One region of the Mesorhizobium sp. M0152 genome, then DNA from elsewhere that is predicted to be linked to it. Evidence: riboswitches for the same ligand, from Rfam matches in the RefSeq annotation. Region 1 holds a riboswitch; each other region holds the start of a gene.
What was found. A riboswitch is a leader RNA that binds a small molecule or an ion and turns the genes downstream of it on or off. The one in region 1 is predicted to bind cobalamin.

Region 1 (7,192 bases):
CAAGCGCCGGGTCGGTCTCGCTCTCGCCCTTGAAGGAAATGGCGCCGGCGAGGATGCGCCCGTCCAGTTCGGGCAGCACGACGTGCATGGCGAGGTCGGCGGGCGCCAGGCCGCGCTGGTTATTTTCCCAGACGTCGCGGCGCGTGGTGGCGACGATGACCTGGAAGACGGGCACGCCGGCGCGGTCGAACAGGGTTTCGACGCCCGGCTCGGCGCCGGATGCAAAGGCGGTCGCGGTGATGATGGCGGCGGGTTTCAACTGGGCAATCGCGGCCTCGACAAAGGCGAGTGACGCTGGGTCTTTGAGGCTGGAGACGAAGATCGGCACGGGAACCATGCCGCGCTGGCGCAGCGCATCAAAAAGCGAATCGATCGGTGCGACATCGGCGGCCAGCAGCATCGACCGGTAGAACAGGATGGGGATGACCTTTCCCTCCCCCTCGAGGGGAGGGTGGCCCGCAGGGCCGGGTGGGGTCGGTGCGACCGGACGTGGCGCTTCTTGATGCCGCCGCGCCTCAGAGCGTTGGCGCGCAGTGGAGAGGACCCCACCCCCGGCCTGCGGCCGGACCCTCCCCTCGAGGGGGACGACGCCGTGGTTCGGCTCATAGTAACCCGCCTTGGGCACGCTCACCGGCTCGGCAAGCTCGCCATCCTGCCCCGCCAACCGCGCCAATCTCCGCACCAGCGCGCTCATGTTGGCCGGGCCGCCCTCACGGAAATAGGCCAGCAGGCCGTCGAGTTCTTCGCGCGGCAGCGTCGAGGCTTCGATCAGGCGCAAATCCTCGTCGTGGCTCTCGCCGGGTAGCAGCGCCAGTTTTATGCCGCGTTCGCGGGCGATCGAGGCGAGCTGGTCGCAGCCGTAGCGCCACCAGTCGTAGCCGCCGAGGATGCGCACCAGGATGATCTTGGCGTGGCGGGCGACGCTGTCGACCCAGAGGTCGACGGACATTGGATGGCGCAGGTCACGCAGTGCCGCCAGCCGCATCGAAGGCAGGCGATCCGCGTCGGCCTTCCACGCCGCCGCCAGTCCGGCGAGATCGCTGTCGGTGAAGGACAAGGCCACTATGTCCGCCGGCGTCTGCCGCAGATCGACCGGCTCGGCGAGATCGTCGAGCGAGGCGGAGGTCGTGGTGAGGATATGCATCGCGGCCCGTGCTTTGCGTCAGCCGGCGAGTATACGTTCGATCGCCGGGCGGTTCAGCCCCTTCAGGCCGATGACGACGAGGCGCGAGCGGCGATCATCCTGCGCCGTCCAGGCGCGGTCATAGTAATGGTTGACGCGCGGCCCGACGGCCTGCAGCAGCAACCGCATCGGCTTGCCGCCGACCTCGACGAAACCTTTTACGCGCAGCACGTTTTCTTCCTCGGCGGCGGTGGCGACGCGTTTTGCCAGCTCGTCCGGATCGGCGATCGAGGCAATGTCGACAATGAACGTGTCGAAGTCGTCGTGCTCATGGTCGAATGCGCCGTCATGATGGGACTTACGGTTCTCGATGTCGTCCTCGACGGCGAGACCGAGCCCGAGCAGTACGGAGGGATCGACCTTGCCCTGCGAAACCGGCACGATCTTCACGGCGCGGGCGGAGTGCTCGTTGATGATGGCATTGGCGCGGGCAGAACCGGCCTTATCCATCAGGTCGCTCTTCGACAGGATGATGAGGTCGGCGCAGACGATCTGGTCCTCGAACACTTCCTCGACCGGGTCGTCATGATCGAGCGTCTCATCCTTGGCGCGCTGCGCCTGAAGGGCGTCCATGTCGTTGGCGACGCGGCCTTCGGCCAGTGCCGGTCCGTCGACCACGGCAATGACGCCGTCGACAGTCACGCGGCTCTTCACCGTTGGCCATTGAAAAGCCTGGACCAGTGGCTTGGGCAGAGCGAGGCCGGAGGTTTCGATCAGGATATGGTCGACCTTCGGCGTCAGTGACAGGATCCGGTCGAGCGCCGGGACGAAATCGTCGGCGACGGTGCAGCAGATGCAGCCATTGGCCAGTTCGACGATGTTTTCCTCCGGGCAAGTGTCGATGCCGCAGCCCTTCAGGATCTCGCCGTCGATGCCGATGTCGCCGAATTCGTTGACGATGATGGCCAGCCGCTTGCCGCCGGCGTTTTCCAGGAGATGGCGGATCAGCGTCGTCTTGCCGGCGCCGAGAAAGCCGGTGACGACGGTGCAGGGAACGCGGGAGAAATTGGCGGCGGAAACTGGGACGGTCATGTCTGGTCCTTCAGCATGTCGAGGGGAGGAATGCGGGCGACGAGGCCGCGCTTGAGGCTATCGGGTCGGCCGCGCCATGGGATGAGGCCGTCCGTGGATGTGGCGAAGAGTTTTGCGCCGGTGACGAGATCGGCGCCGCTGGTCGCGGTCAGGTCGCCGAAGACGTAGCTCCAGCAGCCGTCGCGCAGGATGGCGGCGCTGAGCCGGCGCTTGCAATTGCCGAGGCATTCGACCGTGCGGATGCGGATAGTGTCACTGGCTGCAGCCTGGCGCGTATCTTCGGCCAAACGTTCGCCGGCACGGGGATGGGCGTCGGAACCGGTTTCGTCGCGGCAGGAGGCGCAGACGATCACGGTCACGCCCGTCAAGGCATCGCCATGACCCGACCTGATATCCGTTGTCTCAGCCGGAAAACCGCTGTCGCGTCCCAAATCTGGCTCCTTGCCCGGAAAACCCGCCAGGCGATCGGATTCTTGTACCTCAGACGGCAGGTCTCCTGGCTCGCGGGTCATCGCCTTGGGTAGCCGCCTTCCCGGGAACATCCCAGTGGCTTTCGGCCTTGGCTCTTCGCTTACAGTTGCGGGGACAGCCGCGGATTTGGGATTTTGTCCCGCACCGCATTCCCTCTTGGCTCCTCCCTTTGAAGAGAAGAGACCGTCTGACCGGATTTAGGCTTGTCGGGACAGCCGTGTCAACGCACGTCTACGACGCGGCAATGTCGGCGAGGGGCTGTCCGAGGTCGCCGGCCGGCGTCACTTCGATGCGTTCGAGCCCGAGCCAGCCTTGCATCTGCTTCAGCTCCTCGAACAGTTCGGCGGCAGTCCCGGCCGGCGCGCCGGGCTCGGCATAGGCGGCGTGGACGCGCAACACGCTGGCCGGCCGGTCTGCCTTGAGGTCGACACGCGCCACGATCCTGTCGCCGAGCAGGAACGGCAGGACGTAGTAGCCATACTGGCGCTTTTCGGCCGGCGTGTAGATCTCGATGCGGTAGTGGAAATCGAACAGCCGCTCCGAGCGCGACCGTTCGAAGACGACCGGATCGAACGGCGCCAGCAAGGCGCGGGCTTCGATCTTGCGCGGCAGGCGAGCGTCCTTATGGAGATAGGCCGGCTTGTCCCAACCTTCGACGCGCACCGGCAGCAATTCGCCTGTTTCAACCAGTTCCTCCAGCCGGCCTTTCATGTCGGCGGGAGACAGCCGGAAATAATCGCGCAGGTCGCCGGACGTTGCCACGCCGTGGGCGCGGGCGGAGATGCGCAGCAATTCGCGGTGCGCGTCCTCGGCGGCAGGCACCGGCAGGTCGAGGATCGCCTGCGGCAGCACGCGCTCGGGGAGATCGTAGAAGCGCTCGAAACCGCGGCGGTGCGCCGTGGTGATGCGCCCGGCCCAGAACAGCCATTCGAACGCATGCTTGGCATGACTCCAGCCCCACCAGCCGCCCGAGCCCTTCTGGCCTTCCAGCGCCGAGGCGGCGATCGGCCCGCGCTCGGCGACCTCGCGGTAGATCTCTTCGATATAGGCGGCGTGCTCGCGGCCCCATTTGGCGAGGCCCAGGTACATTTCATCGCCGCGTTCGGCGCGCTCCATGCGCCAGCGCATCAGCGGGTATGTCTGGACCGGCAGGAAGGAGGCCTCGTGCGCCCAATATTCGAACACCGTGCGCTTGCGCGTCACCGCGGCGTTGTCGAGCAAAGCAAAGGGGTAGGCGCCAAGGCGCGAATAGAGCGGCATATAATGAGCGCGCACCACCGCGCTGACGGAATCGATCTGCAGCAGGCCGGTGCGGGAAAGCACGCGGGCGAAGTGGCGGCGGTCGGGCGTTCCGGCAGGGCGGGGATCGGTGAACCCTTGAGCGGCGAGCGCGATGCGCCGGGCCGTGGCAAGCGAGATTTTTTCCTTCATCCTCAGGCGACTCTGATGGGGTTGGAGCGGGGCAGGGCTGTGATTCCGCGGGATGCTAGCAGGGTTTTGGCGGCATATATGTCAGGAGAGAAAAGTGGAGTAAAAAGCGAAGGAAATCAAACAGGAGCGGATCGGACCAGTTTTCCTCGATATGCCATCCAGCACCGTGTTTTGAACAAGGTTTGACTTGCTTCGCTGGAAGTGCTGCGCTAACCCTCGCCGCGTTGCAGCATAGGCCCTTAAAACGGTTCAGCGGTTAAACTGTCACGCTTCCGCATTAAGGTCCGGTGCTGTAATCAAAATGGATTGGCGCCAACGGAAAGCCGCAGCATGAACGCACTGTTGAGTTCGTACTTGCCCATCGTCCTGTTCATCGGCGTGGCGCTGGTTGTCGGCCTGGCGCTGCTGGCCGCGCCTTTCTTGGTGGCGTACCGCAACCCCGATCCCGAGAAGCTTTCCGCCTATGAATGCGGCTTCAACTCGTTCGACGACGCCCGCATGAAATTCGACATCCGTTTCTACCTGGTGTCGATCCTGTTCATCATCTTCGACTTGGAAGTGGCCTTCCTGTTCCCGTGGGCGGTGTCTTTCTCGAAGATCGGCATGCTCGGTTTCTGGTCGATGATGGTGTTTTTGGCGGTGCTGACAATCGGCTTTGCCTATGAATGGAAAAAAGGAGCGCTCGAATGGGATTGAGCGACAGTTCCGGCACGCTCGTCGCGCCGAAGCCAAAGGGTCTGATCGATCCCAATACCGGCAGGCCGGTTGGGTCCGATGATCCGTTCTTCCTCGAGATCAACAACGAACTCGCGGACAAGGGCTTTCTCGTCACCTCGACCGAAGCGCTGATCACCTGGGCGCGCAGCGGCTCGCTGATGTTCATGACGTTCGGCCTTGCGTGCTGCGCGGTCGAGATGATTCACACCTCGATGCCGCGCTACGACTCGGAGCGGTTCGGCGTCGCTCCGCGCGCGTCCCCGCGCCAGTCCGACATCATGATCGTCGCCGGCACGCTGACCAACAAGATGGCGCCGGCGCTGCGCAAGGTCTACGACCAGATGCCGGAGCCGCGCTACGTCATCTCGATGGGTTCCTGCGCCAATGGCGGCGGCTACTACCACTATTCCTATTCGGTGGTGCGCGGCTGCGACCGCGTCGTGCCGGTCGACATCTATGTGCCAGGCTGCCCGCCGAGCGCCGAAGCGCTGCTCTACGGCATTCTCCTCCTGCAGAAAAAGATCCGCCGCACCGGCACGATCGAACGGTAAATTCATGGCCGCATCCCTGAGCGAATTGTCGACCTATCTCGGCGAGAAACTGATTGGCCGCGTCAGTGACGCTGATATCGCCTATGGCGAACTGACTATCCATGTCGAGCCACGCGATCTGGTCGAAGTGGTGACCTTCCTGCGCGACGATGCACGCTGCCAGTTCATCTCGATCATCGATGTTTGCGGCGCCGACTATCCGTCGCGGGCCAAGCGCTTCGACGTCGTCTATCATTTGTTGTCGCCGAAGCAGAATGTGCGCATCCGGGTCAAGGTGCAGGCCGACGAGGAGACGATGGTGCCGTCGATCACCGGGGTGTTCCCCGGCGCCGATTGGTTCGAGCGCGAGACCTACGATCTCTACGGCGTGCTGTTCTCGGGCCATCCGGATCTGCGCCGCCTGCTGACCGATTATGGTTTCGAAGGCCATCCGCTGCGCAAGGATTTCCCGCTGACCGGCTTTGTCGAAGTGCGCTACGACGACGAGGCCAAGCGCGTCATCTACGAGCCTGTCGAGCTCAAGCAGGAATTCCGCAATTTCGATTTTCTCTCGCCATGGGAAGGCACCGACTACGTGCTGCCCGGGGATGAAAAGGCGAAACAGTGAGTAGGGAAGTAGTCAGTAGTCAGTAGGAGAAGAATTGGAGCAACGGATCGAATCCTATCGGGACTTGAAAGTGTGGCAATCGGCAATGACGCTTGCTGAAGATTGTTACCGTCACACCAAGGAATTTCCGAAGGAAGAGATCTACGGCATGACCTCTCAGATGCGCCGATCGGCGGTTTCGATCGCAGCGAATGTCGCAGAGGGATACGGTCGGGAAAACAGAGGGTCGTTCGTTCAATTTTTGCGCATGGCGCAAGGCTCGTTGAAGGAACTGGAAACACACATACTGTTGGCATGCCGGGTTGGCTTGCTGCGAAAAGAATGAGATTGAACTGCTGCTGCGATGCGAAGAGATTGGAAAAATGACGAGATCTCTTATCCGAACAGTGCAGGCCAAGCAGGCGGAATGAAGCAGGCATTGAGATTGATGATCACTACTCACTACTCACTACTGACTCTTCGCCAGAGGCGCCAGAATGGCTGAAACCTCCGTCCGCAACTTCAACATCAACTTCGGCCCGCAACACCCTGCTGCGCATGGTGTTTTGAGGCTGGTTCTTGAGCTCGACGGCGAAGTCGTCGATCGCGTCGATCCGCATATCGGACTTTTGCATCGCGGCACCGAAAAGCTGATCGAGGCAAAAACCTATCTCCAGGCGGTGCCTTATCTCGACCGGCTCGACTATTGCGCGCCGATGAACCAGGAGCATGCCTTCGCGCTGGCCGCGGAGCGCCTGCTCGGCGTCGAGGTGCCGAAGCGCGGCCAGCTGATCCGCGTGCTCTATTGCGAGATCGGCCGCATCATGTCGCACATCCTCAATGTGACGACGCAGGCGATGGACGTCGGTGCGCTGACGCCGCCGCTGTGGGGATTCGTCGAGCGCGAGAAGCTGATGGTGTTTTATGAGCGCGCCTCCGGCTCGCGCATGCATGCCGCCTATTTCCGTCCCGGCGGCGTCCACCAGGACCTGCCGCAGAAGCTGGTCGAAGACATCGGCAAGTGGATCGATCCGTTCCTGAAGTCGCTGGACGATCTCGACCAGCTGTTGACCGGCAACCGCATCTTCAAGCAGCGCAATGTCGATATCGGCATCGTTTCGCTGGCCGATGCCTGGGCCTGGGGCTTTTCGGGCGTCATGGTGCGCGGCTCGGGATCGCCTTGGGACCTGCGCAAATCGCAGCCCTACGAATGCTATTCGG
Region 2 (7,192 bases), on a different contig from region 1:
CAGGTGCGAGCAAGCCGAACTCGAGGAGTTGCGCAACGAACCGGCCGATCTCGGAGGCGGTCACCTCTCCAACTCGGGTCGCCGCTCCGATCAACTGAACGGGCGGTACGCCGGATGACAGCGCCTCCCAGATCCTGCTGCCGGAATCGGAGAAACCAAAATACTTGCCATTCGAGAGGTCGAGCACCACGGCTTCGCCGTCGAAAGATTCAAAGACGATGTCGCTGCTCGCGACCGTGTAGACGTCGGAATGACCCATCGGTGTTGTCCCGCCCTGCAATTGCCACAGCCAACCCGCCGGCTGGTGCGACTGCTTCCCCTACAACGCCTGTAAACACCGGGTTCTTTCTTGGCAAGGCACGGGCTCGGTTCGGGTGCTCGCCGCTTACGCCTCGATTTCCAGCGCCGACAGCGGCTTCGAGCAGCACGCCAGGATGAAGCCATCGTCGACCTCGTGATCGAGGATGCCGCCATTGTGGCTCATCTCGACAGCGCCGGAGACTTTCTTCACCTTGCAGGTTCCGCACAGGCCGAATTCGCAGGCGGCGGGAATTCGCACGCCCGAGGCGCGCGCCGTCTGCAGCACGGTCTGGCCGGCGACGCAGTCCGCATCGACATCCGAAAGCGTGAACCGGATCGGCGTCACGGCCTCGACAGGGCCGGCAGTACCGTCTTCTGCCGGTGCTGTGAACGGTGCCGGGATTTCCTCCACCATCGGCGCGGCAAAGCTCTCCTGGTGATATTTCGTCATGTCGAAGCCGGCTGCCTCGAGCATGCCGCGTACCGCACGCATGAAGGGGTCGGGACCGCAGCAGAAGATTTCGCGCTCACGGAAATCGGGCGCCAGCAGCGGCAGCCGGATCGCGTCGATCCGGCCCATATGCCCGTACCAGCCCTCGCGGCTAGACCGCTCTTCGATCATGAAGCCGAGTGACAGGCCCGGCATATGCCCGCCGAGCAGTTCGAGCTCCTTGCGAAAGATGATCTCTTCCGCGCGCCGCGCGCAGTTGACGAAGCCGACGTCGGTCCATGGCGCGCAGTCGTTCAACCAGCGCAGCATCGACATCATCGGCGTTACGCCGGAGCCGGCCGAGATGAACAGATATTTGGCCGCCGGGTGGCTGTGCAGCGAAAAGTCTCCGGCCGGCCCATAGGCCTTGACGTGCGAACCGGGCCTCAAATGTTCGAACATCCAGCGTGTGCCGACGCTGCCGGCCTGCGCCTTTACCGTCACCGCGATCGAGAACGGCCGTGACGGTGAAGACGACAGCGTGTAGGTGCGCATCAGCGGCCCATCGGCGGTCGGCAGCTCCAACGTCACGAACTGGCCCGGCTTGTAGCGGAACCAGGTCTGGTTGTCGGAACGGAAGGTGAAGGTCTTCACGTCGGGCGCCTCGTCGCTGACGCCGATCACTTCCAGCACCTGCAGCCGGTCGTTCCAGGGTGCCATCTGGTCGAGATGACGATAGAGGCCAAGGTCCGTCATCGCATTCATCCTCTTGTCCCCTGTGTTCCGTGCATCGCTTGATCCCAAGACGCTGCGTTTTTGCAGCCAAGCGTGTCCGCTTGGCTACAAAAAAAATTGCTCTAGGCGACGCTACGCAGGGCCGGCCTGCCATCGCCGGCCAGGCGCGGGCCGATGAACGACGAATACCATTCGACGAACTGGATGACGCCACCTTCGTGCAGTTCCGAATAGGGACCGGGCTCGTAGGCCGGCGACAGAATGCCGAAGGCGTTTTCCTCGACGATGCGGCGGTCCTGGTCGTTGGTCTCCGTCCAGACATGGGTGAGTTCGGCGAGATCGTAGTCGACGCCTTCGACCGCATCCTTGTGCACCAGCCATTTCGTCGTCACGGCGGTTTCCGTGGCACTGATCGGCAGCACGCGGAAGGTGACGGCGTGGTCGCCGAGGATGTGGTTCCAGGTTGTCGGATAGTGGTAGAGCAGCAAGGAACCGATCCGATCGGTGGCAACGCTGTCTGACAGGTTCTTCTTGACCGCGCGCTTGCCCGTCATCGTGTAGCTGACGGCATCGCGCAGCAGCGGCGCGCGGGTGGCGCGGTATTGCCCGGCCGGATCGATGCGGAACTTGCTCGGCAGGCCGGCCGCCTCGCATTTCGCCCAGTGCGCCAGCATTTCCGGGTCGCTGTCGGCGCCTTGCACGCCGGTCACCGTAGGCGCTTCCGGAAACGTCTTGCAGAGTTCGGGATGGTTGCCGGCGCAGTGGTAGCACTCGCGGTTGTTTTCCCAGACCAGCTTCCAGTTGCCTTTCTCGACGATCGTACTCTCGAAGGCGACTTTTGCTTCGCTGAGCCGGTGCGGCTTGAGATAAGGCTCTATCATCGCCCGCATCGGCGCGAAATCCGCCGGCTCCTTGGCCAGGCAGATGAAGATGTAGCCGGCCACGCTCTCGCAGGCGACCGGCTTCAGGCCGAACTGGCTCTTGTCGAAACCGTCGGCCATCTGGCGGGCGAAAAGCAGGCGCCCATCCAACTCGTAGGTCCACTGATGATAGGGGCAGACCAGCTTGGCGGCCGTGCCTTTGTCGGAGTTGCAGACGCGGCTGCCGCGATGGCGACAGGAATTGTGGAAGGCGTTGATCTTGCCTTGCTGGTCGCGGACAAGGACGACCGGGTAGTCGCCGATCTGCGCGGTGATATAGCTGCCCGGCTTCGGCAGTTCGCAGTCATGGCCGATGAACAGCCAGTCGCGATACCAGATCAGCTCCATGTCGAGCTTGAAGAAATCGGGGTCGGTGTAGAAGGGCTGCTCGAGCGAGAAACCGCCTCTGCGGTTCTCCAGCAGCCTCAGCATGTCGTTGCGCACATCCATGTCCTGTCCTCGCGTTAAGGACTGACTATGGTGGTGATGGAGGAAGGATTGGACGCAGGCCAGGGCGAGCCGGCATGCATCATCCGCCTCTTGACCGCCCACCGCGATCAGTCGAGTCTAGAATCTCGGCTGGTTTCCGGGCTCTGGAGTTGTCCTTGCGGACGATCGCGACACCTTCCCAGGCTTGCACCCAGTGGTCTCCCGTTGCGATTTGAACTCCACCACCGTTGCGGGGGCAGCGCCGGATTCTGACCGGCTTCCCAATTCTCTGCCCCGTCGTCACGAAGCGGCACCTGAGATGGCGCGATCTAATCACGACACGCGTCGTGGCGTCGGCATGAAAACGACATCGCATCCATGCGGCGCGACACGCATAAGCGATAGTTCGATCGAGGATCGGGGCTCTTGAAATCGTCTCATCGCCGCCCCGCCGGGGGTCGGGTTTCGATCTTTGGCAGAAGCAAAAAGGGCTAACGGTTTCGAAAAGTGACTATTAGCAGCGCCTAAAATCGAACCGAACGGTTCGTTTCTGTTGACGGTGCGTGCAGGACAGTGTGAACACTCGGCCTCCGACACAGTTGGTGATGGGAGTGGAGCTTTCATCTAATCATCTGATATTTAACGGGAAAAATCGCAAGTAGAAGGTTTTGGCCCAGTTTCAAGAGGTGGATTCATGGTCCAGTCGGAACAACTTCGTGATTGGCAATGACCAGATGACTTTCCCACATCGGGGCTGTCCGAACGACGCGATTTCCTCCCAAGACACGCCGCTAGACGGACGGGAAAATACTGGAGTACCTAAAATGAAAAAAATTGTCCTCACTGCCGCCGCCCTTCTGGCCATTTCCGGCAGCGCCTTCGCCATTGGTAGCGACCACTATGGTTCGAACGCCCCGGCAGCCACTGCTGTCGACAGCTCGTACACCGCTTCGGTCAAGAAGTCGGAACCGGCTGCTCAGACGCCTGCTCAGGGCAGCGACCGCAACCTCTTCGGCAACAACTAACAACCGATTGCCAGCAGGTGGCCGGCTCGCCCGCCGCCCTGGTGAAACCAAATTCAGGAGACTTGAAATGAAGACGATCATTCTTGCTGCCGCCGCCGTTCTGGCCATCTCCGGCAGCGCCTTCGCCGATGGCGGCAACTATGGCTCGAACGGCGCCAACCAGCCCGCGGTTACTTCGACCGACAGCTCGTATACGGCTTCGACCCAGAAGTCGGCTCCGGCTGAAAAGCAGCCCGTCCAGGGCGCCGATCGTAACCTCTTCGGCAATAACTAACAGCCAATTCCCCGTGGACGGCGGGCTTCCCCCCCGCCCCGGTGGAACTTGAAATTCAGGAGACTTGAAATGAAGAAGATCATCCTCGCTACCGCCGCCGTCCTGGCTATCTCCGGTAGCGCTTTCGCCGGCAGCGACAATTTTGGCTCCAATGGCGCCAACCAGCCTGCCACAACCGCTGTCGACAGCTCGTATACGGCTTCGACCGGCAAGTCGGAGCCGGCCACGCAGGCGCCTGTAACCCAGGGCAGCGACCGCAACCTGTTCGGCAACAACTAACATCTGACCGCAAGGCGGCGGCTTGCCGCCGCCTTGGATTAGCGAATACGGAGTATCAAAAAATGAAAAAGATTGTTCTCACTGCCGCCGCTCTTCTGATTGCCGCCGGCAGCGCCTATGCCCGCAACGACAACGTTGGCGGCACCGACATCAACAAGCAGGCGACCGTCAACGTCGACACCTCGCACACGGGCTCGATCCGCAAGAGCGAGTCGCCCGTCTACAAGCTGCTCAATTCGGCGGGCGACGTACCGAAGTCCGCCCCTCAGGGCAGCGACCGGAATCTCTTCGGCCGCTAACAGCCGAAGCTGATTTCCAAAAAAAAGCGGCGGGCCTGGGCTCGCCGCTTTTTCGTTATCGGGACGTGGTTCCGTCTCAGGCCGCTTTCGCTTCCGCTTCATGAAGCGCGAAGGACCGCCCCTCGGTGTCGAATATATGCAGGTCCTCGCCATTGGCGCTCAGCCGCAATGTCGAGCCGCGCTTGACCTCGACATTGCCAGGCAGCTTGGTCACCAAGGGCAGATCGGCGCGGCCGATATCGATGTAAACGAGCTGAACCTCGCCGAGCTGTTCGACATAGTCGACCGTCCCTTCGAACAGATAATCGCCACCGCTGGCGATGATCAGATCCTCCGGCCGTACGCCGAAGCTTACCGCCGTCCCCTTTGCCGAAGCAGGCGTCGAGATCGGCACGGTTGCCTTGCGACCGCCGACATGGCTGACGATTGTCGCGTTTCCGGTCCTTTCGATGGTCGCCGGCAGGATGTTCATGGCCGGTGAGCCGATGAACTGGGCGACAAAAAGATTGCCTGGCTTCTTGTACAGATCCATCGGCGTGCCGACCTGTTCGATATGGCCGTCCTTGAGCACCACGATGCGGTCGGCCAGCGTCATCGCCTCGACCTGGTCGTGTGTGACGTAGATCATCGTCGTGTTGGGCATCGATTCCTTGAGCTTGGCGATCTCGATACGCGTGGCGACGCGCAGTGCCGCATCGAGGTTCGACAGCGGCTCGTCGAACAGGAATACTTTCGGATTGCGCACGATGGCGCGGCCAATGGCAACGCGCTGGCGCTGGCCGCCCGACATCGCCTTGGGCAGGCGGTCGAGATATTTGGTCAGCTGCAGGATTTCCGCCGCCTGGCGCACGCGCCGGTCGATCTCGGCCTTGCTCTCCTTGCCGATCTTCATCGAGAACGCCATGTTGTCGTAGACGGTCATGTGCGGGTAGAGCGCATAGGACTGGAACACCATGGCAATGCCCCGCTTCGAAGGCGGCACGTCGTTCACCACCTCGCCGTCGATCCTGAGTTCGCCGGAGGTGATCTCCTCGAGCCCGGCGATCGAGCGCAGCAATGTCGACTTGCCGCAGCCCGACGGGCCGACGAAGACGATGAACTCGCCAGATTTGATATCGAGGTCGATGCCGTGGAGAATGTTGAGATTGCCGTAGGACTTCTTCACTTGTCTTAGCGTGACATCGGCCATGATTTCCCTCCGAGTGATTTCCTCAAAAATTCAGTCGATACGCCCGAACCAGGCGCCGTAGCCGCCGAGGCGGACGGAACCGCCGCCGGACTGTCCCGGGAATCCATGCCCGGACAAAGGTTGCAGCGATCGGCCGCCAAGGTCAACCTCGGCCGGCCTCGCGCCAAGGTTGAAGACGCAGACGACCTGTTCATTGCCCGCCTGGCGGGTGAAGGCAACTGTATCGCCCTCGCTTTCGAAGAAGGTGATATCGCCCTTGGCCAGCGCTGGATGGGCGCGCCGGAAGGTCAGGAAGCGCCGGTAATGTTCCAGCAGCGACGCTTCATCGCCCTGCTGGACATTGACCGCTTGCGACAGATGCTTGGCAGGCACCGGTAGCCAGGGCTTTGCCGAGGAGAAGCCGCCATTCGTGGCGCTGCCATCCCACACCATCGGCGTGCGGCAGCCGTCGCGGCCCTTGAATTCCGGCCAGAAGCGGATGCCATAGGGGTCCTGCAGATCCTCGAAGCGAAGGTCGGCTTCGCCGAGCCCGAGTTCTTCGCCCTGATAGATGCAGACCGAGCCGCGCAGCGACATCAGCAGCGCCGAGATGACCTTGAGATAGGCGGCCGGGTCGGCCTCGTTAGCGGCCCAGCGCGAAGCCGGGCGCATCACGTCATGGTTGGAAAAGGCCCAGCAAGACCAGCCGTCGCTGGCCGCCTTGCCGAACGCCTCCAGCACCGAGCGGACCTTGGCCGCGCTGATCTTTTCCGGCGCCAGGAAGTCGAAGGCATAGCACATGTGGACCCGCTTGCCGCCGGCGGTGTAGGCGGCCACCACGTCCAGCCCGCGTTGCGAATCGCCGACCTCGCCGACCGCCGCCGTCGCCGGATACTCGTCGAGCAGGGCGCGAAACCGTTCGAGGAAGCCGAGGTTTTCCGGACGGCTCTTGTCGTAGATGTGGTCCTGGTAATTGTAGGGATTGACCGCGGGTGCGGTCTGGTCGTTGCGTTCCTCGGGCGGCAGCGGCGGGTTGTTTTCCAACCCCTGGCTGTGGAAGTAGAAATTGATGGTGTCGAGCCGGAAGCCATCGACGCCGCGCTCCAGCCAGAAGCGGGTGACGTCGAGCAGCGCGTCCTGGACCTCGCGGTTGTGGAAGTTGAGGTCCGGCTGCTCGGCAAGGAAATTGTGCAGATAATATTGCTGGCGGCTGGTGTCCCATTGCCACGCCGATCCGCCGAAGATCGACAGCCAGTTGTTGGGCGGCGTACCGTCCGGCCGGGCGTCCGCCCAGACATACCAGTCGGCTTTCGGATTGGTGCGGTTCGACCGG
Region 3 (7,192 bases), on a different contig from region 1:
GCCTCCAAGGAGGCACTGCTGGAAGCGCTCGCGGCGCGGCTTGCCCGAGACAGCCTCGCCGAGCTGCAACCCATGCTCGACAATCCATCGCTCGACGCGGTCGGCCGGCTCAACGCGCTTTTCGCAGGTTCCCAGCGGCTGAACGTCGAACTCGCGCCGCAACTCAGGACGACCTTTGCGGTCCTGTTTCGGCCCGAGAACGTCGTGCTCTTCCACCGGGTCGACCTGGCCGCCAGGCAGCTTGCCCTGCCGTTGATCGCTGATCTGCTGGCGAAGGGCAGCGAGGAGGGCGCTTTCGACGTACCCGACCCCCTGGCGTTCGCCGACATGCTGCTGCAGATCAGGCTGATCTTTCGCGACGTGATGCATAGCGCGCTGCGCCAGGCCGACCAAGGAAACATCGAGGAGGCCGCACGCCTGCTCGACGAACGCCTGAGGCTATACGGCGTCGCGATCGATCGCCTGCTCAAGCTGCCCGACGGAACGATCAAAGCCGTGGAGCCGGGATTTGCCCGCGCTTTCCTGCAGGCGGGCTAGCCATCTTGCTTTACCAGGATCGAGGTTCCGCTTCCGGACGGAAAAGCGTTTCACAGTTTTCCTGGAATTGCACTCAATCGCGGCAGTTGCGCGGCGTCACGTCCCGCGATTGACAATCGCCGGGTTGGGCGCATGCTCACCAGAAGTCTCTCAGCGGGAGATTCGGGGCATGTGGGATTTCGATATCGGCAGGTCGGTGTCCATCATGATACGGACATGGCCGTTCATCGTCTTTCGCATGATCGTCTATTTCGGCATCACGCTGGCCTACATCATGGCGACGGGAACGGGTGCCTCCGTCGGCTACGGTCTCGGCCATATCTCCACCGATCCCGACGGGCCGCTGTCCTTTGCCTTATGGGGCGGCGTGGTCGGCTTCGGCGTCGTCTCGATCGCCGTTTACTGGATCCGCGAATACATCCTCTATGTCGTCAAGGCCGGCCATATCGCCGTCATGGTGCATCTGATCGACGGCCGGGATGTCCCCGATGGTCAGAACCAGATCGCCTATGCCAGGCAAGTCGTCACAGAGCGTTTCGCCGAGGCCAACATCCTTTTCGTCATCGACCAGCTGGTCAAGGGCGCCATCCGCGCCATCACCGGCTTGCTCGGCGGCGTTGCCGCCTTCCTTCCTATTCCGGGCCTGAGCGGCTTGGTCTCTTTCCTCAACACGGTGGTCCGCCTGTCGCTGACCTATGTCGACGAGATCATCCTCGGCTACAACATCCGCCTCAATTCGTCCTCGCCGTTCGAGACGGCCAGGCAAGGTGTCGTGCTCTACGCCCAGAACGGCAAGACCATGGTCAAGAACGCCGTCTGGCTGGCAGTCATCATGTGGGGCGTCTCCTTCGTGATTTTCCTGCTGATGCTGGCGCCGGCCGGCGCCATTCTTTTCCTGATGCCCGGCCAACTCGCCGGCTGGGCTTTCGTGCTCGCCATCGTTTTCGCCTGGGCTTTCAAGGCGGCCTTCATCGAACCCTTTGCCATCGCCTGCCTGATGCAGGTCTATTTCAAGACCATCGAGGGCCAGGTGCCCGACCCCGCCTGGGACGACCGGCTGGCCGAGGCGTCGTCGAAGTTCAGGGAGCTCAAGGACAAGGCGCTGGCCTCCTTCGGCGGCTCGCGCTGGGGCACGGCCGGCGCGACATCCTGATCCGCGGGGCTGGCGGTCGCAGGTGCGGGGCTAACCGGGTTGAGGCGCGCCACGGTGGATTTGAGCGGCGCCTCGCCTGGGCCGCCAAAAATCTCGCTCATGATCAATTCGGGCAGCGGCCGCCGCCGCCCCCAGCCATGCGTTTCGAGATCCGGCCTTGGCGCGAACTCCGAGACGCGGCCGACGCAGAGGTAAGCGACCGGCGTCACATGCTCGGGAATCGACAGCAGGCTTTTCAGCGCCTGCGCCTCGATGATGCTGACCCAGCCGACGCCGACGCCTTCGGCGCGCGCCGCCAGCCAGAAATTCTGCACCGCGCAGACCGTGCTGTAGAGATCCATCTCCGGATTGTGCCAGCGCCCAAGCGGCGAGTTCTTCGAGCGCTCGCGGTCGCAGGTGATGCAGATGTTGAGCGCGCTTTCGCAGATGCCTTCCAGCTTGAGCTTGCGATAGAGCGCCTGCCGCTCTGCCGCGATGGCGGGCAATTCCTGTTCGCGCGCCGCCAGGAACAGGTCGCGCACCTCCGCCCGTCGTGCGGCATCGCGAATGACGATGAAATTCCATGGCTGCATGAAGCCGACCGACGGCGCGTGGTGCGCGGCAAGCAGCAGCCGCGCCAGCAATTCGTCGTCGAGCGCTGTGGGCAGGAAATGGCTGCGCACGTCGCGCCGCGTGAACATGGCGCGATAGACCGCGTCGCGCGCCATCTGGTCAAATCCATCGCCCATAGGAGCGGTCATGGTGTCCGGCATCGCTTGTCCCCTTGCGATTGCTATGATGCCAGCCGCCTGACCATGCGGATGACGATGCCTGCCAGGCCGGTCTTCTGGCTCGGGATCAACCCGCGTCCGGTGCCTTCCCGTCATCGACAGTGGCATTTGCCGGCGCGGTCCCCCTTACAGCGTTGGGCACGCCACGGAGTTCAACCGTGTTCCCGATTCTCCCGCTTGCGCGGGCACCAGGCAGTGGCCGCGACCTTACGACGAAGCGCCGGCGCCGCCAATCCCCTCGGCGACATGAACAGGGCTCCGAACCCAGCTTGGCAAAAGGCCTGACGGCGGCCAATGCCGTCGTGCCGACAGCTTTTTGTGCGCCGGCAGCTGTTCACGGTAGGAATTTTTTCCTTGATACCGTGACCGCCGCTATGCTAGATATTCGTCCATGGTGCTGATTTGCGCGAATGACCCACCGCACAGGCGGGTTTTTCGTCTGATGGTTCTCAAACCAGCGCGCCGGCGAACGCTCCGAAGGAACCCGCTAACCCCGATTCGTGCCCTGGCGACAAGAATGGACGCAGGTGCGATTTCCCCAGCCATCAAGCCGCAACGCATGGCCATTGCGCCGTCAGGGCACTAGATAGAAAACATGGCCACCCGTCTCTACACCCATCCGATCTTTCTCGAGCACATCACGCCACCCGGCCACCCCGAGCGGCCTGATCGTTTGCGCGCCATCGAACGGGTGCTCGATGACGAAGCCTTCGCCGCGCTCGACCGCGTCAAGGCGCCTCAAGGCGATGAGGCCACCATCCTCTACGCGCATCCCGCCGACTTCGTCGCGCGCGTGCGCGCCGCCATTCCCGACGAAGGCATAGCTCGCATCGATGCCGACACCACCGCCAGCCCGAAGAGCTGGCAAGCGGCGATCACCGCGATCGGCGCCGCCAACGCTGCCGTCGACGACGTCTTTTCAGATCGCGCCGATAATGTTTTCGTCGCCGCCCGCCCGCCCGGCCACCATGCCGAGAAAACCACCGCGATGGGGTTCTGCCTGTTCAATACCGCTGCGATCGCGGCGCGCTATGCGCAGAAGAAGCATGGCATCGAGCGCGTCGCCATCGTCGACTGGGACGTGCACCACGGCAACGGCACGCAGGACATTTTCTGGGATGATCCGTCGGTGCTCTATTGTTCGACGCACCAGATGCCGCTCTATCCCGGCACCGGCGCGAAGACCGAGACCGGCGCCGGCAACATCGTCAACGCCCCGTTGGCGCCGCAGACCGGCAGCGAGGTCTTTCGCGATGCCTTTCTGTCGCGCGTCCTGCCGGCGCTAGACAATTTCGCGCCCGACCTGATCATCATTTCGGCCGGTTTCGACGCGCACCATCGCGATCCGCTGGCCGAGATCAATCTGACCGAGGACGATTTCGACTGGGCGACCGGCCAACTGATGCAGCGCGCCGCGCGCCACAGCGGCAACCGCCTCGTCAGCCTGCTCGAGGGCGGCTACGATCTGCAGGGATTGGCATTTTCGGTCGCCGCCCATGTCGGGCGACTGATGAAAGGATGAATGATGGCTGATGCGACCAACGAAGACGTCAAGGCGATGAGCTTCGAACAGGCACTCGAGGCGCTGGAGAAGATCGTCGATGACCTCGAGCGCGGCGACGTGCCGCTCGACCAGTCGATCCGGATCTATGAGCGCGGCGAAGCGCTGAAGGTGCATTGCGACCGGCTGCTGAAGTCCGCCGAGGACAAGGTCGAGAAGATAAGGCTGTCGCGCGACGGCAAGCCTGTCGGCACCGAACCGCTGGATGCGGATTGAGGCGTCCCCCAACGACGGTCTCGTCTCACCGACTTTTGGACACCATGATGATTAGGGATAAAGCTCGTCTCGATTGAAACGGCTCCACGGCAAGAGGAGATTAGGAAGCGATGTGCAGAAACATCAAGACCCTGTTCAATTTTGATCCGCCGGCAACCAATGACGAAGTCCGCGATGCGGCACTTCAGTTTGTCCGCAAGCTGAGCGGAACGACGCGGCCCTCGAAGCAGAACCAGCACGCGTTCGACCACGCCGTCGAGGCCATTGCCGCGTCGGCGCGCGAGCTGCTGGATTCGCTCGAAACCCATCAGCATCCCCGCAATCGCGAAGAAGTGGCGGCCAAGCTACGGGCCAAGGCGGCGATCCGGTTTGCCTTATCCGGCCAAGCAGCCATTGGTCGCTGACAAGGAGAGTTCATGAGCTTCTTTCCCGGGAAGGATCCCGAAGTAGGCGACGCCTTTGCCAGCGACCAGATCGAGCTGATGGTCATCCCGAACGCCAAGGATATTGGCGGCTTTGAGGTGCGCCGCGCCCTGCCGACCGCCAAGAGGCGCCTGGTCGGGCCTTTCATCTTTTTCGACCGCATGGGTCCGGCGATCCTGCGCGCCGGCCAGGCGCTCGATGTCCGCCCGCATCCGCATATCGGCCTGTCGACGGTGACTTACCTGTTCGACGGCAAGATCCGCCATCGCGATTCGCTCGGCACCGAGATGGTCATCCAGCCCGGCGACGTGAACCTGATGACAGCCGGCCGCGGCATCGTCCATTCCGAGCGCACGCCGGAAGAACTGCGCGGTGCGCCGATGTCGGTCTCCGGTCTCCAGACGTGGCTGGCGCTGCCGGACGACAAGGAAGAGGTGGCGCCGGTGTTCGAGAACACTGCCGCCTTGCGCCTTCCCGCGATCGATGCCGAGGGCGTCAGCGGGCGCGTCGTCATCGGCGATTTCCAGGGATTGTGGTCTCCGGTCAGGACAGCCTCCGACACGCTTTATGCGGACCTGCGCCTGGCGCCGGGCGCCAGCGTGAAGATCCCGCCCGATGCCGAGGAGCGCGCCATCTACACGCTGGAAGGCGAGGTATCGATTTCAGGCGATGTCTTTCCGGCGGAACGGCTGCTGGTGTTCCGGCCCGGTGACGAGATCGTCGTGTCGTCACAGGGTGGCGCCCATTTCATGCTGTTCGGCGGCGCTTCGCTCGGCTCGAAGCGCTACATCTGGTGGAATTTCGTATCGTCCTCCAAGGAGCGCATCGAACAGGCCAAGCAGGAATGGAAGACAGGCCGCTTCGATATCGTTCCCGGAGATGAGGAAGAATTCATCCCGTTGCCGGAAAGCTAGTGTACGTCGCCCAAAAGTGGCCCCGGTTTTGGGAGAACGACATGCATGAAACAACGACCTAAAGCCTGATCCGCACCGCCGCCAAGCATTTACTTTCGCCGGCCGGCGGCCTATCCCGCCCATGAACATACCGAGCAGGCCTACCCGTGAACGCAACGCCGCATACGCCGCTTCTCGACATGGTCCGCATCCCGGCCGACCTGCGCACGCTTGCCGAGAGCGATCTGCCGCAACTGGCTTCCGAGCTTCGCACCGAGCTGATCGACGCCGTGTCCCGCACCGGCGGCCATCTTGGCGCCGGTCTTGGCGTGGTCGAACTGACGGTGGCGCTGCATTATGTCTTCAACACGCCGGATGACAGGCTGATCTGGGACGTCGGCCATCAGGCCTATCCGCACAAGATCCTGACCGGCCGGCGCGACCGCATCCGCACCTTGCGGCAGGAGGACGGCCTTTCAGGCTTCACCCGTCGCGCCGAAAGCGAGTACGATCCGTTCGGCGCCGCCCACTCGTCGACATCCATATCGGCGGGTCTCGGCATGGCCGCCGCCCGCGATCTCTCCGGCGGCCGCAACAACGTCGTCGCCGTCATCGGCGACGGGGCGATGTCGGCCGGCATGGCCTATGAGGCGATGAACAATGCCGGTGCGCTCGATGCCAGGCTGATCGTCATCCTCAACGACAACGACATGTCGATCGCCCCGCCGACCGGCGCGATGAGCGCCTATCTGGCGCGCCTGGCCTCAGGCAAGGCCTATGTCGGCTTGCGCGACTTCGGCAAGAAACTGACCTCCTATCTCGGCAAGCGCGCCGATCGCGCGATCACCAGGGCGGTCGAGCATGCGCGCGGCTACGTCACGGGCGGTACTCTGTTCGAGGAGCTCGGCTTCTATCATATCGGTCCCATCGACGGTCACAATCTGGAGCATCTGATCCCGGTTCTGAGGAATGTCCGCGACAATGGCAAAGGCCCGGTGCTGATCCATGTCGTCACCCAGAAGGGCAAGGGCTATGCGCCGGCCGAAGCCGCCGCCGACAAATATCACGGCGTCAACAAGTTCGACGTCATCACCGGCGCGCAGGCCAAGGCGCCGGCCAATGCGCCAGCCTACACCAAGGTGTTCGCCGAGAGCCTGATCAGGGAAGGCCGCGAGGACGACCGTATCGTCGCCGTCACCGCGGCAATGCCGAGCGGCACCGGGCTCGACCTGTTCGGCGAAGCGTTCCCGGCCAGGACGTTCGATGTCGGCATCGCCGAGCAGCACGCCGTGACCTTCGCCGCCGGCCTCGCCACCGAAGGCTACAAGCCCTTCGTGGCAATCTATTCGACCTTCCTGCAACGCGCCTACGACCAGGTCGTCCATGACGTCGCGATCCAGAAACTGCCGGTGCGTTTTCCCATCGACCGGGCCGGCTTCGTCGGCGCCGATGGCGCGACGCATTGCGGCGCCTTCGACACCACTTTCCTGGCAACACTGCCTGGCTTCGTCGTCATGGCGGCCGCCGACGAGGCGGAACTGCGCCACATGGTGCGCACCGCGGCAAGCTATGATGACGGCCCGATCGCCTTCCGCTATCCGCGCGGCAACGGCGTCGGCGTCGATATGCCGGAGCGCGG
Region 4 (7,192 bases), on a different contig from region 1:
TTCGCACCCGTTGTCCGAACCGCTCCATGAATTTCGATGTAGTCGACATTAAGCTTCTCCGCGATCACTCGACCGAGCTTGCGTAATTTGGACCATCCCCACTGGACCTCGGCATCGCCCCCAATATGCAGGTCACGGACGACAAGATGATTACTGCCCATCTCCACGTTGCCCAAGAGCTGAAGCACGCCATCGGGCGTGACCACGTCAAAGAGGAGGCATGGGTCCTCCGAAATATCCGCGTCCAGGATGAGTTCGTCGTCATCGGGCTGCACACCAGATCCCTACGCAAGTTGCTTATAGAAGCTAAGTCGGGCGCTGGCGAGGGTCAAGGCCTTACCGATTTTCCGAATTGGCGGGACGCTGGCAACATCCGAATCCTGCCACCTCGACCCGTAGTCTGCGCTAATCGACTGGGGAAGCGGACAGACGCGCAGGTCGCCACCTGAGCGAACGCGACAGGCGGTCTAGTTTAAGAAAGACGCATGTACGATTTTCCGAGCGGCGCGGCCTGTATGTTCCGAAGGAGCCGATATTAAAGCGTATCGTCCAAATTGATATTTCCTGCGCGATTACGTGCCGAAGGGAAGTGCTCATTCTCGCTCGAGTGACTTATTTCAAAGGATGTGATCGCGTATTGGCACATTTACGGCCGACATGCGGCAGCCGGCAACTCACGTCATGGTGAGGAAGGAGAAGCATCAGGCCTACGCTTTCTCCCGGAGCGCACGTGCTGCAGCGACCATGTTCATGAGGGCAGGGCGGACCTCCTCCCATTTACGTGTTTTGAGGCCACAGTCCGGGTTTACCCACAGTTGGGCATCCGACAGTCGCTCGCGGGCAAGCATGACGAGATCCGAAATCTCACGGACTCCCGGGAGGCGTGGTGAGTGAATGTCATAGACTCCGGGACCGATTTCGTTCGGATATTTGGAGCTCGTGAAGGCGTCCAGCAGCTCCATTTTCGAGCGCGAGGTCTCAATCGAAATGACATCCGCATCCATTTCAGCGATCGCGTCGATGATCTCGTTGAACTCCGAATAGCACATGTGGGTATGGATTTGAGTCGCGTCATTTACACCCGTTGAAGCGATCCGGAAGCATTCGACAGCCCAGTCGAGATAGACTTTCCAGTCAGACTGGCGCAGTGGCAATCCTTCGCGAAACGCGGCCTCATCGATCTGGATTATCCTTGCGCCGGACCTTTCGAGATCCGTCACTTCGTCGCGGATGGCGAGCGCGATCTGGCGGCAGGATTCGGAGCGGGGTACGTCGTCGCGAACAAAAGACCAGTTGAGAATGGTCACTGGGCCTGTGAGCATTCCCTTAACAGGCTTTTCCGTAAGCGACTGGGCGAATTGCCACCAGCGCACTGTCATCGGATTGCGCCTCGATACGTCGCCGAAAATGATGGGGGGACGGACGTAGCGCGACCCATAGCTTTGTACCCAGGCATGCTGGGTGAGCGCGAAGCCGGACAACTGCTCGCCGAAATGCTGTACCATGTCGTTTCGCTCGAACTCACCGTGCACCAGCACGTCCAGCCCGATCTCTTCCTGCCAGCGAATTGCAGCCTCGATCTCCTTCTTCAGGAACGTCTCGTAGTCGACATAGCTCAGCTGGCCCTTCGCATGAGCGGCCCGCGCCTTGCGTACCTGCGGCGTCTGCGGGAAGGACCCGATGGTCGTCGTCGGGAACGGCGGCAGCCCGAGTGAGCCGGCTTGGACTCTGGAGCGCTCGGCAAAAGCGCTCTCTCGTCGCTTCATGCTATCGTCAATGCTGGCGATCCGCCCCTGAACAAGCGGGTCATGGATCCTCGTGGATGTCACGCGCGTGGCGGCAGCCTCGGCAGACGCTTTCAACGCGCCAGCCACCGCATCTCTGCCTTGGGACAGGGCCCGGGCCAGCAACACCAATTCGTCGGTCTTCTGGGCCGCGAAGGCGAGCCACGAGCTGATGTCGGCGTCGAGTTCCGTCTCCATGCGCAGGTCGATCGGCACATGCAGCATCGAGCAAGAAGGCGCGATCTCGACGCGGTCCAAGGGCCAGCCGGCGACGATCGATTTGATGCGGTCGAGAATGGCGGGCAGGTTCGCACGCCAGACGTTGCGGCCATCGATCAAGCCAAGCGAGAGCACCAGATCCTTCGGAGCGAGCCGACCCACCGTTTCCAGCTGCTCGGGAGCGCGCACGAGATCAATATGCAGCCCAGCCAGGGGCAGAGAAACCGCGGTTTCGAGATTGTTTCCCAGCGGCCCGAAATACGTAGCCAGCATGATCTTCAGCTCGGGCGCGGCTTTCGACAGCTGTCCATAGGCGAATTCGAACGCAGCTCGTTCGTTCGGGTTCAGATCGAGGACAAGCGCTGGCTCATCGATCTGCACCCAGTCGGCTCCCGACAGCTTCAGCCTCTGCAGAAGTTGCTCGTAGACGGGCAGCAGCCGCGATAGGAGCGCGATGGGACCGAACCCTTCGGCAGGCGATTTCGCCAGCTTGAGGAAGGTGATGGGTCCAAGGATGACTGGGCGTGTGTGAATGCCGAGAGCTTTAGCCTCGAGGAAGTAATCGACCGGTTTCGTTGACGAGAGGGCGAACGTCTGATCATCGTCGAGTTCCGGCACAATGTAGTGATAGTTGGTGTCAAACCACTTGGTCATTTCCATCGCGGTTACATCAGGCCCATGAGCCGCCTGCTGGTGACCAGCGTGTCCACAACCCTCCGTCTGACCCTGGTTGCCGCGCGCCATTGCGAAGTAGATGTCAAGTGGGACCTCGCCGCTATTCCAGCCGTAACGGGATGGAACGGCGCCGACCATGGCTGCGGTGTCGAGCACATGGTCGTATAGCGAGAAGTCGTTCGACGGGATTTTCGACACGCCGCGATCGTGCTGCTCCTCCCAGCTAGCGGCACGGAGCGCCTTCGCCGTCCTGAGAAGGGCGGCGGCGGAAGATTTTCCGGACCAGTACCTTTCAAGCGCGAATTTCAGTTCTCGCCGACGACCGATGCGCGGCACGCCGAGCGTTGCTACAGGAATTTGCTGAGAGACAGTCATGTCATACCCCGATGGTTGGGGCGTCGGTGACAAGGAAGGCGCTAGCAGGCCGGCACCAACGCCGGGTTGCAGCGGCCACCGAGACACCCCGCCCGTGGACGTAATTCGCCGTGGCAGGTCTCCTGGCTCGCGGGGTCATAGCCTCTACCCGTCTTCCCGAGGGTATTCGCCTCAGTGACATGAGTGGGGTTGGCTCGCCGCTAACAGTTGCGGGGGCAGCGCCGGCATCGCACCGGCTTCCCTCTTAGCTCCGCTCCGGCAGCGCCGTGCGGAGAACCACAACCCGCAGACAATCACAGCGGTCCGCACTTTGTCAATATCGCATAACGAAATGTTTATGTCGTTATGTATTCGCTCTTTTACACCTTGTCTTCATTCTGAAATATTCAGTCCGCCCATTGCCGTCGCTGGCACCCCCGCCACCATTGTTCATAATGGTTTCCTGTCAGGCTGCGACATTCCTCACCGTTCATCCATGAAGGATTTCGGACAAGATGGATGGGAGTGACAACGTGGTCGAATGCAGAAGATGGCATTGGTGGCGATGTTTAACGATGCAATCGTGGGCCGAAAGTGATGCGTGCATGGCAGAAGCGGTTGTCTCGAAGTGAACGCCAAACCATGGTGCGGGGGGAAATGGCACGCCAGGTCGTGACCACGACCCCTGGTGACTAGGCAATCGGTGGTAACTGCGCTCGGCGGCAAGAGACCACACTGGCCGGGGCCCGGTCCAAAGAGCAAGGCACGACTGTGTCCCGATAAGCTTTTTAAGCGTCATTCAGGCGGTAAGTATAAGTATCTCATCTCAAAGCGCTAGGCAGTCGAGGGACGCGGAATTGCGGCAAAGCTCGCGTGCTTCATATTCTGCATCATATGGTCGGCAGGACCCAGTTTTTATCCAGTGCACGCATCAGCGCGGTGTGCAATTCGGGCTCGGTCCGAAGGAAGGCATTTAGGCCTCGCTCATCCAGCCCAAGCCGAGATAGTGGAAGTGGTCCGCAGGCACGGTAATCCGGCTCTTGTCCAGTTGCCGAACGAAGTCCGCTGACCAATGGTGGATTGTATACGCCTCAAGTTTATCCATCATCCCCCGCCAGCGTTGGATGCGTTCTTCGCGCGGCATGCTGGCCGCTCTTGAGATCGCTGCAGCTATCTCATCGGGGAGCCTCGGATCTACCAGCAGGGCGTCCTCACCGAAGTCTTCGGCCGCGCCGGCCAACTTCGATAACACCAGAACGCCAGGTCTGGCCGCCGTCGATGACGATGCGCTCCGGCCGGCCATGGCGCGTCAGCACCTTGCGGAGGAAGCGTTGGGCCGCCACCAGGTCACGGTTCTCGCTAAAGAAGAACTCGACCGTGTCGCCGAGGATGTCGATAGCGCGGTAGAGATACATCCATGGCCGCGGACCTTGATGTACGTCTCGTCCATATGCCACTTGCTGCCGACCACACGCTTGCGCCGGTTGAAGCGCTCCAGCAGCTGCGGCGAGAAGTGGGCGACCCAGCGATGCACAGTGGAGTGGTCGACCTTCAACGCGTTCGGCCATCATCTCTTCCAGATCGCGCAGGCTCAGAGTGTAGGCCAGGTACCAGCGCACGCACAGCAGGATCACCGACTGGTCGAAATGGCGGCCCTTGGACATCACGTGCTCCTCCACAGCTGAGGCGTTTTTCTTGCCATGCTCCGCTTACGGAAAGGTTTGCGACAGAGCCGGATCACGGATCGATCAAAATGGCGGCCTTTGAACATGACAAACTCCCGGAAAAAAGAGCAAGCGTCATGCAGCAAATGACCTTTCCGAAAAGTTTGCGACAGAACCATGATGTTCAGCGAAGATTTCTCGTTCATGCTGAACAAGGTCCCCGGTGCCTATTTGCTCATCGGCAACGGTGACAGTTCCGGGCTGCACTCGACGACGTATGACTTCAACGATGACATCCTCGTACGTGGCGCCGCTTTTTTCTACAATCTTGCAAGAGATCATTTCGCATGACGTTAGCGTGAATTCCAAGTCGGAAAGATTTAACAGTCCCGCGCCTCCCCCCTTTGCGAGGCCGGACCTCGCATCGCCAAAAGCTAACTGGACTGGCAACATTGACGAGAACTGGCGCTATATCCAAGGCCAGTTGGCAATGTAAATGACATCAACGCCGGACCGTCGGCTTACAGTTCAACGGCCAAAGAGTTGGAGACACAATGACTTTCCTGCGCGGTTTGTCCGCTTTTCCCATCACCCCCGCTGATCGCGGCGGTAATATCGATGAGCCCGCATTGGAAAAACTTCTTGCGCGCTTGATGGAGGCAAAGGTCGATTCTATCGGCCTGTTGGGAAGCACGGGCAGTTACATGTTCCTGTCGCGCCAACAGCGCCAATGCGCAATTGAGGTGGCCATCGATAAAGTCGGTGCTGATATTCCCTTGTTGGTCGGGATTGGAGCGCTGAGGACGGACGAAACCGTGCAACATGCCAAGGATGCCAAAGCGATCGGTGCGACAGCCGGCTTGCTGTCTGCAGTGTCGTACGCACCTCTGACCGAGGATGAAGTGTTCGAGCATTTCCAAACAGTCGCATTGGAATCCGGTTTGCCGATTTGCATCTATGACAATCCCGGAACAACGCATTTTCGGTTCTCATCCGCCTTGGTCGAAAGGCTGTCTCGGGTGCCCGGGATCGTCGCCATCAAAAACCCCGGTTTTGGCCCGGCCGAAACCCAGCGCCATCTGGAGGACCAGCGCTCACAGGTGCCAGACGGCTTTTCGATCGGCTACAGTGGAGACGCGCAGTGCACCGAGGCGATGATTGCAGGTGCGGATACCTGGTACAGTGTCATTGGCGGACTTCTTCCCGATGCCTGTTTGAAGATCGTCAGGGCTGCACAAAGGGGCGATGCGGCCGAGGCGCGCAGGATCAATGCCAGCCTCGAGCCGCTCTGGGCTCTGTTTAAACGGTATTCCGGCCTGCGGGTTGTCTATGCTTTGGCGGAGGCATTGGAGATCTGCCATGCTTCACCTCCCCTGCCCATCAGGTCACTTTCCGAGGACGCGCGGTCAGAGGTTTTGGCAGTGCTAAAGCAGCTTCCAGCCGATGTGATCAGCCTATTCAGATGAGCAGATAGCCATGATCATCGATCCCTCGGTGGGCACTCCCCTGATAATGGCGTTCTCGGCCTACATTCTGGCCGCATCCAGTCCAGGGCCGAGCAATCTTGCCATCATGAATACTGCCATGAGCCGGGGCCGTGTCGCAGCGCTTGCACTGGCTGCCGGCGTCGTCTCTGTCTCCTGGATGTGGGCAGTGCTCGCCTCGACCGGCGTTGCAACGGTATTGAAAGCCTGGCCGAGTGCTCTCAATGTCATCCAGTTCATCGGAGGCTGCTATCTGCTCTATCTCAGTGCACGGTTTGCCGGCTCCGCGCTTGCCGGGAAAGACCTTTCTGCAACGCCGGAGGCGGCGCTGTCCCGCACAGAGTTGGGCAAGATCTATCGGCGCGGGATCGCCCTGCATATCGAGGCCATCATGGGCTGGATTGCAACAATTTCTCTCGGGTTGCAGCCGGGTACGCCCGTCTACATGCCCTTTGTCATCATGCTGGGGTGTGCGTTTCTGGCCGTGGTGATTTTCGGGGGATATGCGATCGTGTTTTCGCTCCCTTCGGTTTCGCGTGTCTATCAGAAAGCGCAGCGATGGATCGACGGCGTTCTCGCAGCCTTTTTTGTCATCGCAGACGTTCGGCTGATTTATGCCACTATCGGACCATGGATCTTGTCTTGATGGGGCCACCCGGCCAAGCGCGACCGGGATTGCCCCCATCACTCCCGGGGTCTATCGCACTTGTATAGACCCGTCTGAGCGAAGATGACACGTAACGCTTTGTCCGCTATAGGACGCATAATCGTCGATGCCAACGCTGCGACGCAAGGCACTATGGCAAGGGACATCCTGGAAAAAGCCTGCACAAATGGGAACATGCGGCCGTTTCGGCTTGTCTTCCAGCCATTGGCCTGCGCCGTAGACTTTCAACCGCTGCTATCGATCAGCACATGCAGCGGACCGTCCTCGGGATGCCGCTGCCGCTTGGCCGATCGTTTCCATATCTGCGCCGGCGGCTTAGCGTCCTGTGATCGGGAACCGGTAGTT

Region 2: linked by a shared signal. The riboswitch ahead of NKJ26_RS24785 (aromatic ring-hydroxylating oxygenase subunit alpha) and the one ahead of NKJ26_RS24100 (DUF1636 family protein) in region 1 are both predicted to bind cobalamin.
Region 3: linked by a shared signal. The riboswitch ahead of bluB (5,6-dimethylbenzimidazole synthase) and the one ahead of NKJ26_RS24100 (DUF1636 family protein) in region 1 are both predicted to bind cobalamin.
Region 4: linked by a shared signal. The riboswitch ahead of metE (5-methyltetrahydropteroyltriglutamate--homocysteine S-methyltransferase) and the one ahead of NKJ26_RS24100 (DUF1636 family protein) in region 1 are both predicted to bind cobalamin.

The regions. Positions count from the first base shown of each region.
Region 1 is NZ_JAMYTH010000028.1:44,307-51,498, reverse strand. Features, by position in the region: gene NKJ26_RS24110 (cobaltochelatase subunit CobN) at 1-1,144, opposite strand, end outside; gene cobW (cobalamin biosynthesis protein CobW) at 1,163-2,215, opposite strand; gene NKJ26_RS24100 (DUF1636 family protein) at 2,212-2,646, opposite strand; cobalamin riboswitch at 2,685-2,889, opposite strand; gene NKJ26_RS24095 (winged helix-turn-helix domain-containing protein) at 2,918-4,117, opposite strand; gene NKJ26_RS24090 (NADH-quinone oxidoreductase subunit A) at 4,448-4,813, shown strand; gene NKJ26_RS24085 (NuoB/complex I 20 kDa subunit family protein) at 4,804-5,385, shown strand; gene NKJ26_RS24080 (NADH-quinone oxidoreductase subunit C) at 5,390-5,992, shown strand; partial or broken gene NKJ26_RS24075 (four helix bundle protein) at 6,078-6,402, shown strand; gene NKJ26_RS24070 (NADH-quinone oxidoreductase subunit D) at 6,469-7,192, shown strand, end outside.
Region 2 is NZ_JAMYTH010000030.1:27,444-34,635, reverse strand. Features, by position in the region: gene NKJ26_RS24795 (PqqD family peptide modification chaperone) at 1-259, opposite strand, end outside; gene NKJ26_RS24790 (FAD-binding oxidoreductase) at 386-1,486, opposite strand; gene NKJ26_RS24785 (aromatic ring-hydroxylating oxygenase subunit alpha) at 1,588-2,835, opposite strand; cobalamin riboswitch at 2,946-3,148, opposite strand; gene NKJ26_RS24780 (DUF680 domain-containing protein) at 3,639-3,839, shown strand; gene NKJ26_RS24775 (DUF680 domain-containing protein) at 3,907-4,113, shown strand; gene NKJ26_RS24770 (DUF680 domain-containing protein) at 4,183-4,392, shown strand; gene NKJ26_RS24765 (DUF680 domain-containing protein) at 4,455-4,691, shown strand; gene NKJ26_RS24760 (ABC transporter ATP-binding protein) at 4,768-5,880, opposite strand; gene bglA (beta-galactosidase BglA) at 5,911-7,192, opposite strand, start outside.
Region 3 is NZ_JAMYTH010000002.1:33,629-40,820, forward strand. Features, by position in the region: gene NKJ26_RS02335 (TetR/AcrR family transcriptional regulator) at 1-537, shown strand, start outside; gene NKJ26_RS02340 (hypothetical protein) at 707-1,690, shown strand; partial or broken gene bluB (5,6-dimethylbenzimidazole synthase) at 1,774-2,442, opposite strand; cobalamin riboswitch at 2,490-2,668, opposite strand; gene NKJ26_RS02350 (histone deacetylase family protein) at 3,056-3,982, shown strand; gene NKJ26_RS02355 (exodeoxyribonuclease VII small subunit) at 3,986-4,237, shown strand; gene NKJ26_RS02360 (DUF2277 domain-containing protein) at 4,348-4,641, shown strand; gene NKJ26_RS02365 (pirin family protein) at 4,654-5,574, shown strand; gene dxs (1-deoxy-D-xylulose-5-phosphate synthase) at 5,721-7,192, shown strand, end outside.
Region 4 is NZ_JAMYTH010000044.1:17,636-24,827, forward strand. Features, by position in the region: gene NKJ26_RS28635 (hypothetical protein) at 1-275, opposite strand, end outside; gene metE (5-methyltetrahydropteroyltriglutamate--homocysteine S-methyltransferase) at 708-3,053, opposite strand; cobalamin riboswitch at 3,149-3,349, opposite strand; gene NKJ26_RS28645 (trehalose-6-phosphate synthase) at 4,006-4,335, opposite strand; partial or broken gene NKJ26_RS28650 (IS6 family transposase) at 4,256-4,696, opposite strand; gene NKJ26_RS28655 (M20/M25/M40 family metallo-hydrolase) at 4,874-5,047, shown strand; gene NKJ26_RS28660 (dihydrodipicolinate synthase family protein) at 5,251-6,162, shown strand; gene NKJ26_RS28665 (LysE family translocator) at 6,173-6,826, shown strand; partial or broken gene NKJ26_RS28670 (transposase) at 7,037-7,192, opposite strand, start outside.